DNA from 2 places in the Mesorhizobium sp. LNHC232B00 genome. Region 1 is predicted to be linked to the other one. Evidence: predicted binding sites of a transcription regulator. Region 1 holds the regulator's gene; the other holds the start of a gene.

Region 1 (4,051 bases):
TGGTCGGCCCGAGCTTCCAGATGTCGTTCGCCGCGACCGCGGCCCTGGTTGGCGCCTATGCCGGCTGGGCGGATCACCGGGCGGGAAAGACCAGACCGCCGCCGCCGAAGCGCTCCTTGCCGGGTTTCCTGACGCGCAAATTCCTGCTGGCGACAGGCGGGCTGGCCATGACGTCGATCATCGCCGGCAGCGCCACGGCGCTGTTTGCCATCTGGCATTTCCAGCGGGTGTCGCCGCTCAGCCTGTTCGCCAATCTGGCCGTCATGCCGATCGTCTCACTCGTGATGTTCCTGGCCGTTGCCAGCGCGCTGCTGATGCCGTTCGGCCTGGACGCGCCATCCCTTTACCTGATGGGCAAGGGCCTGACCGCGATGATCGCCATTTCGGCGTGGATATCAGAACGCTCTCCGGTCGATGCGGTCGGGCTCATCTCACAGCAATCCGTTCTGCTGGTGGCAATTGCCCTGGTCATCGCGACGATGGCGACGACGTGGCTGCGGCTTGCAGCGCTTCCATTCGCGCTCGCCGGCTTGCTGGTGGTGTCCGACACGCGCACGCCGGATGTGCTGGTCTCGGAAGACGCGCGGCTGGTCGCGCTGCCGATCGGCGGTGGCGAACTCGCGGTCAGCCGGGCCCGGCCGAACGAATTCACCGTCGACAACTGGAAACGCGCGCTGAGATCCGAAACCATCATCCTGCCGGAGATGTTCGACAAGGCGGATGGACAATTCGATATTGCTGATGCCGTCAGCCTGCCGCCGGGAGCGCCGTTCTATTGCACCGACGGTGTCTGTCTCGCCAGGCACCCGTCCGGTGCGATCATAGCGCATGTCGAAGACCGCAAGGATACCTGGAAGGCCTGTGGCTTCGCCGACCTGATCATCGTCAATGACGCAACGGCCTACGACGCCTGCCACAATCCGCTGGTTCTCGTCGTCACCAAACGGCAGCTCGCCCGCAAGGGCAGCGCGGCCATCTTCTTCGACCGCCAATCGGCCACCGGTCCGCCAACCATCAGCTTCGCGGTGGACAGCCCGTATCGGCCCTGGCACGCGCAGCGAAAATTTTCGCGCGAGGCGAGGGGCCTGCAGCCCTATCGCAAACCTGACAAGCCAAGTGCCGTGCCGGCTCAGTAGCGCCTGATCAGCCCGACGAGCTTGCCCTGCACCTTGACCCTGTCCGGCCCGAAGATGCGCGTCTCGTAGGCCGGATTGGCGGCTTCAAGCGCAATCGAGGCACCCTTGCGGCGGAACCGCTTCAGGGTCGCTTCCTCCTCGTCGACCAGCGCCACGACGATCTCGCCCGGACTCGCCGTATCGGCGTTGCGGATAATGACCGTGTCGCCATCGAAGATGCCGGCCTCGATCATCGAGTCGCCCTTGACCTCCAGCGCATAGTGCTCGCCGCCCATGATCATGTCCGGCGGCACCGAGATGGTATGCGTCTGATGCTGGATGGCATCGATGGGCACACCGGCAGCGATGCGACCCATAACCGGGATGGACACCGCTGGTACCGCATCGTCGTCGTTGCCGGCAGCGGCAAAGCGCGACGGTGCCGGCTTGATCTGGCGGCCGAGGCTGCCCTGACCGAAACCGCCTTGGCCGAGACTTCCCTGGATGACACTTGGCGAGAATTTCTTCGCCGCGTTGAGGCCCGGCGCGATCGAATCGGGCAGCCGCAGCACTTCCAGCGCACGCGCTCGGTTGGGCAGCCGGCGAATGAAGCCGCGTTCCTCCAGCGCCGTGATCAAGCGATGGATCCCTGATTTGGAGGCGAGGTCGAGCGCCTCTTTCATCTCGTCGAAGGAGGGCGGAATACCGCTTTCCTTGAGCCGTTCATGAATGAACATCAAGAGTTCATGTTGCTTGCGTGTCAGCATGGCGGCCCCCAAGGCATCTGGACAAGGTTTTGATCCAGAATGGTTCTGATCCAGAATCGAAAAAACAAACCCAGAACAAACACTATCTGTTCCAGTTGTGTTCTGCAACCGTTTAAAGTTTAGTGAATTTGGTAAGAGGGCCGTAATCATTTGCAGAGCCGGACAGGCCGGAAATCGGGGATTTTCGCCCGTTGCCGCCCGTCGCCCGCATTGAAATGTCTTGGTTAATAGCCTGTGGCCTGTCTTGCGACATGGCTCGGCATCAGCCGACGGCAGAGCCCGGCGATGCCGATTTCCGCGCCTGCGATCGGCTTGCCTGCCGTGAACGAAACGAAATCAAAACGCCAACAATAGCTGTTCGGAAGCAGGTACCGATCGCGGGCTTCGGCAATCTCGCCAAGCGTCGGACGATGCGGAGGTGCCGAAATCATCCGGCAACCGCTTTCAAGCTGCCGGCGCGCCCGACGTCCTTGTTCGCGTCGCCGTCCTCGGTGTGGACATAGACGTGCAGCGTATAACCGATGTGGGCCGTCATCAGCGCTTTTGCCCGCTCGACGTCGCGGTCCAGGGCGGCTTCCATGATTGCGGTGTGGTGCTCGATCGCCATCGCCTCGCGCAGCGCGTCCATGGCCTCCTCGTAGCCAGCCTTGAGGCCGGCCGCGGCCCGCAATGTCGGCGCCAGCCCAAGAAAGCGATGGTGCCGGCGCAGCTGGTCCGAGATCGTCGAGCGAAACCGCAACAGCCAGCTGGACGTCGCCGCACTCAGCAGCGCCGCGTGAAAAGCCTCGTGGTTCTCGTCCCATTGGTCGACGGCGGCATCCGATGGGTCATCCACCGCGGTCTTGCAGCGGGCGAGCCGGTAGTGCGCGGTGACGACCGCGTCTTCCCACTGCCGGCCGCCTTTCTCCATCGATTCCTGGAAGAGCGGTATCTCGACGACCATCCTCGCGCGCGCCAGATCCTCAAGTTCGGCGCGGGACACGGGGGCGACCGCGAAGCCGCGATTGCTGATGGCGGTGACCAGGCGTTCGGCTTCGAGGCGCGACAACGCTTCGCGCAGCGGCGTCCAGCCAACTCCATAGGTGCCGCGCAAGGCGCTGAGCTTGAGCGGGGCACCCGGCATGAGACGGGTGGTGAGGATATCGCGCCGCAGAAGCTGGTAGGCGGCTTCCGTCTTGGTGGAGTTCTTCTGGTCCTGCATCGCGATCCATTCGTTCTCTGCCATTGGAGAAATTATATATGATGGTGAGTGATGGCAAGAGTTATATATAATGTTTGACATGCGCCGAGGGACTGACCATGATCGCTGGAGGTGCCCCGAAGGCGGCGCTGATCAAATCTGGGAGGAAATGATGTTGAAGTCGAAATCCGCATGGCTGTCGGGATTGGCCCTGGCAGGTGCATTGATGGTCAGCGCCGGCAGCGCCGCGGCCGATCAGATCCGTATCGGCATCGCCAATTTCGGCGAGCATCCGCAATTGAACGCCGCCATAGCCGGCTTCAAGAAGGCGCTGACGGACAATGGCTTCGTAGAGGGCAAGGACGTCGTCTACACGGAGAGCCATACCAATTTCGATGCATCGCTGGTGCCGCAGATGATCGCCAAGCTGCAGGCCGAGCAGCCCAAGCTGATCTACACCATCACCACGCCGGTCTCGCAGATCGCCAAGAAGGCACTCGCGGGCTCCGGCATTCCGATCGTCTTTGCCGCGGTCACCGATCCGGTGGCGGCCAAGCTGGTGCCGTCGTGGGACGCGGGAGATGAAGGTATGACCGGCGCCAGCGATCTGCAGGATGTCGCCGCGGTGATGGCCTTCACCAAGAAGCTGTTGCCGAACGCCAAGCGCTTCGGCGTGCCTTACAATCCAGGCGAGGCCAATGACGTTGCCCTCGTCGAAAAGATCAAGGCGGCGGCGCCCGCGGCCGGCTTCGAGGTCGTGGAGGTCGGCATCGACAACGTCAATGACATCCAGCAACGCATCGCCTCGCTCGCCGGCAAGGCCGACGTCATCTACGGCCCGGCTTCGAACCTGATCCAGCCGGCGATCGCCGCCGTCTCCGCGGCCGCTCGCCAGGCCGGCATCCCGGTCGTCAACTCCGACGACAGCGCGGTCCGCAACGGCACCGTACCGGCAAGTTTCGCGGTCAACTACACGCAGGTCGGCGTCA
Region 2 (4,051 bases), on a different contig from region 1:
CATCGGCAAATTGCGACGCTATGTCAAACACGCCCGCATTGCACCTCATGTGCGAGTCCGGCAATCTGAAGTATCACTTTGGGGCGGCGTCGAAGGTCAGGTAAGGCGTCCGAATGCAACTGGGTCTGATCGGCTACTACAGCGACTTCGTGGTCTATCCGCTGGTGATCGCCATATTGGGAATAGCCGGGTTGATCGAGGCCGGCGAGGAGAGTGCGCCGGAGTGGATCGGCATGGTCATCTTCTGTCTCGGCCTGTGGACGCTGATCGAATACGTCCTTCATCGCTTTGTCCTTCATCACATTCCCTACATCAGGGATCTGCACGACCGTCATCATGTCGAGGAGCGCAGTTCGGTGGGTACGCCGACCTGGCTCAGTCTGGGTGTGCATGCGCTGGTCGCCTTCCTGCCGGTGTGGATGGCCTTCGGTTTCGCGACCGCGAGCGCGGTCAGTTGCGGCCTGATGCTGGGCTATCTCTGGTACATCAGCGTCCACCACATGATCCATCACTGGCATCCCAGACATCCCAGTTATCTCTACACGCTCAAGCGCCGCCACGCAGTGCATCATCACATCGACGATACCGCCAATTTCGGCGTGACGTCGATATTCTGGGATCGGGTTTTCGGCACGGCGCAGCTCTGAGGGCCTGGGTGTATCTCGATCCCGGCAGGTCGGGCATCATTGTCATAGCGGCCGGCCCGAGATAGCCTGCCCCGAGATAGCCTGCATCGATGTGCTGGGACCGGGGGGCGTGACGGGAATGCTTCTGCCATTCTTGTATTGGCCTGCATCTCATCGCCTTGGCAGGCTGAAATGGGTTGCTCTTTTCGCGCCGTTCATCCTGTTGTCCGGCTACATCGCCTATGGCTTTGTCGGCATCCAGATCGACTCACCGCTCTCCGCCCTCAGGCACTTTGCCGCGTTCCCGAACTGTGCAGCGGCTCGCGCCGTCGGTCTTGCCCCCGCGCGCAGTGGGCAGCCCGGATATTGGCCGACGCATGATGCCGACAAGGACGGCATCGCTTGCGAGCCTTGGCACGGGGAAAGCGCCAGCGGCGTCAAGGTGCATCGCTATTGGCGCAGCGGCAGGTAGTTCTCACAGTTCCTTTTCCGCCAGCTCCCTGAATTCGTCGGGCACCGAGCGCGCCGCTTCGAGCGCCACCGTGCCGTAACCGACGGCCTGTTTGCCGAAGCGCTCGCGGATATTGTCGATGGCGCGGTCGGCGCCGAAGCGCGCCAGACCTTTTGCCGTGCCCGGCCGGTGCTTTTCGTCGGCAAGGCCGAGCGGCAGTTCGAGCTGCAGCTCGGCACTTTCCCAGAGATGCGAGACCGAGATCGCCAGCAGCGAGATCGTTCTTTCATGCGGATTGTCGGCGAGCACGCTGCGCACCAGATCGCCTGCGATTTCGGCCAGCATCGTGGTCGCCGAGATCGGCTGGTCGAGCGTGGTCGAGCGGGTGACGGCGCTGAGATCGGCAAAGCGCACACGCACGGTCACCGTGCGGCCGGGCCGCGCCTTGGCGCGCAGCCGGCTGGCGACGCGGTCGGCCAGATGCAGCAAGGTGGGCACGATGACCTGCGCCACCGCTGGCTTGCGGCCAAGTGCCGACTGGGCGCCGGCCGAGTGCGCCCGGCGCTTCGTCTCCAGCTTCCTCGGGTCGCGGTTCCACGACAAAGCCGAGAGCTTTTCGCCGGCGGCGGGACCGAGCAGCCGCGTCAGCGCGCCGCTGTGCGTCCTGGCCAGCTGGCCTATGGTCTCGACGCCGATTTCGGCGAGCCGCGCCCTTGTCGCCGGGCCGACGCCCCACATCAGGCCGACCGGCAAATCGTGCAGGAAGGCAAGCTCGGTGCCGGGCTCAACCACCACCAATCCGTCGGGCTTGGCGACCTGCGAGGCGATCTTGGCCAGATGCTTGGTGCGCGCGACGCCGATCGAGATCGGCAGTCCGAGTTCGGCCCGCACACGGCGACGGATGGTTGCGGCGATCTCTTGCGGTGAGCCGAACAGGTGCGTGCAGCCGGCGACATCGGCGAAGGCCTCGTCGATGGAGATGCGCTCGACCAGCGGCGTAAAATCGTCGAGCACCTTGATCGCCGCGTCGCCAAGCCGCTGGTAGTGGCTGAAATTGCCGCCGACGAAGATCAGCTGCGGGCAGAGCTCGCGCGCCTTGCGCCCCGGCATGCCGCCGCGCACGCCGAAGGCACGCGCCTCATAGGAGGCGGCGAGCACGACGCCGCCGCCGACCGCGATCGGCTTGCCGCGCAGCGATGGGTCGAGCAACTGCTCGACCGAGGCATAGAAGGCATCGAGATCGGCATGCAGGATGGTGGCTGTCGTTTCCATCCCGACCGCTCATCCGCAGTTGCTGATAGATGCGAACACATAGAGAACAAATGATGTACGACTGTCAAGCCGTGGCGTAGCTTAACAGATATTCGCCGGCTGTAGCCGAGGCTGGTAAGGTCTCATTTGCCATCGGAAGACTGCGTATCCGCCTAAACGATATGCTCCACCCGCAGCGCCGCCTTCATCCGTTCCAGCGCCGGCTCGCCGCCGGCCGCCAACTCGTCGGCGATGCGGGCGAGATGATCGTCGGCCTTGCGGTGCCTGCTGCCCCAGGCGCCGAGCGTGGCCAGCACCGGTAAAAGATCGATGCCGGCCTCGGTCAGCCGGTAGATCGCCTTCAGCCTGTGGGTCGGGTCATCGCTGCGGGTGAGAATGCCTTCGTCTTGAAGCGTCTGCAGCCGCTCGGCAAGGGTGCGTGAGGAGATGCCTTCGTCGGATTGCAGGAACTCGCGAAAGTGCTTTTTCCCGGCGAAGATCAGATCGCGGATGATGAGCAGCGTCCAGCGGTCGCCGAGCAGTTCCAGCGACAGGTTGATCGGGCACCCGGATCTTTCACGCGTCGACATCTCTATGGTTCCATTTTTAAATCACTTTACTATTGACATCATTTTTCTCGAACGTCAATAGTTCCAAATGTAAACCAATCAATGCCGAAGGATTGGCCGAGCACGCGGCCGCGATCGGCACAGCCGGAGAACGATGATGAAAAAGCTGATCCTTCAGATGCAGATGTCGGTCGATGGCTATGTCGGCGCCAATGCGGATCATCGCTGGCAACTCTGGGAGTGGGGCGACGACAATGGCTGGGACGAGGAGCTGAAGCGCGATTTCAACACCGTCTTTGCCGGTATCGACACCATCCTGCTCAGCCGCAAGATGGCCGAGGAGGGGTACCTGACCCACTGGGGCAATGCGGCGAAGAAATATCCCGACGATCCGTTCTACGCCTTCGCCCGCCGTATCGTCGAAGCACGGAAAGTGGTGCCGAGCGACAGGTTGAAAACCTCGCGGTGGGAACGCACGACGGTGGTGAGCGGCGACCTGCCGCGCGAAGTCAAGGCGCTGAAAGCGGGCGAGGGCACCGACATCGCCGTCTTCGGCGGCGCCGGCTTCGCCTCCGCGCTGATCGCGGCGGGACTGGTCGACGAGCTCCAGCTGTTCGTCAATCCGGCGGCGCTGGGCGCCGGCCGCCGCATTTTCGACCAGGGCGGCTTCCGGAACCTTCGGCTGCTCGGTTCGAATGCCTATGCCTGCGGCATGGTGGTCAACCGCTACGCGCCGAGCGGCTGAGCCTCGCATCGATAAAAAGACGTTTGGGCAGAATCCTTTGCCCGGGTCTCTTCGTCTTCAAGCTGCGGTTGCCGGGATGGCAGCAGCGGCAATCAAGACGGAGAAAAGCTGATGATCCTGGTGACGGGTGCCACGGGCCTGAACGGAAAAGCGATCGTGCGCGAGTTCGCGCGGCAGAAGCATGCGGTGCGGGCGCTGGTCCGCGATCTGAACCGGGCATCGGCTTCAGGACTGGGCGATCTGGCCGGCGTCGACCTGGTCGAGGGCGACATGCGCCGGGCGGAAACGCTTGGCGCTGCGCTCGACGGCGTCGATCGCGTGCTGATGATTTCGACCGCGGGCGACGACATGACCGAGACGCAGTGTCGTTTCATCGATGCCTGCAGAACGGCCGGCGTCGGGCATGTGG

Evidence for each region. Region 1 encodes LexA, which represses DNA repair genes until DNA is damaged. Its sites were predicted from a motif close to TGTTCNNNNTGTGTTCNG; they were not measured.
Region 2: a site for LexA is predicted at 2,381-2,398, ahead of dinB (DNA polymerase IV). Genes of this name have one in related genera too.

Annotation. Positions count from the first base shown of each region.
Region 1 is NZ_AYWP01000005.1:112,370-116,420, forward strand. It holds gene X743_RS159755 (ComEC/Rec2 family competence protein) at 1-1,136, shown strand, start outside; gene lexA (transcriptional repressor LexA) at 1,130-1,882, opposite strand; gene X743_RS159740 (GntR family transcriptional regulator) at 2,310-3,083, opposite strand; gene X743_RS159735 (ABC transporter substrate-binding protein) at 3,235-4,051, shown strand, end outside.
Region 2 is NZ_AYWP01000029.1:47,454-51,504, reverse strand. It holds gene X743_RS143720 (sterol desaturase family protein) at 114-647, shown strand; gene X743_RS143725 (excalibur calcium-binding domain-containing protein) at 766-1,098, shown strand; gene dinB (DNA polymerase IV) at 1,102-2,349, opposite strand; gene X743_RS143735 (helix-turn-helix domain-containing protein) at 2,502-2,918, opposite strand; gene X743_RS143740 (dihydrofolate reductase family protein) at 3,055-3,642, shown strand; gene X743_RS143745 (SDR family oxidoreductase) at 3,754-4,051, shown strand, end outside.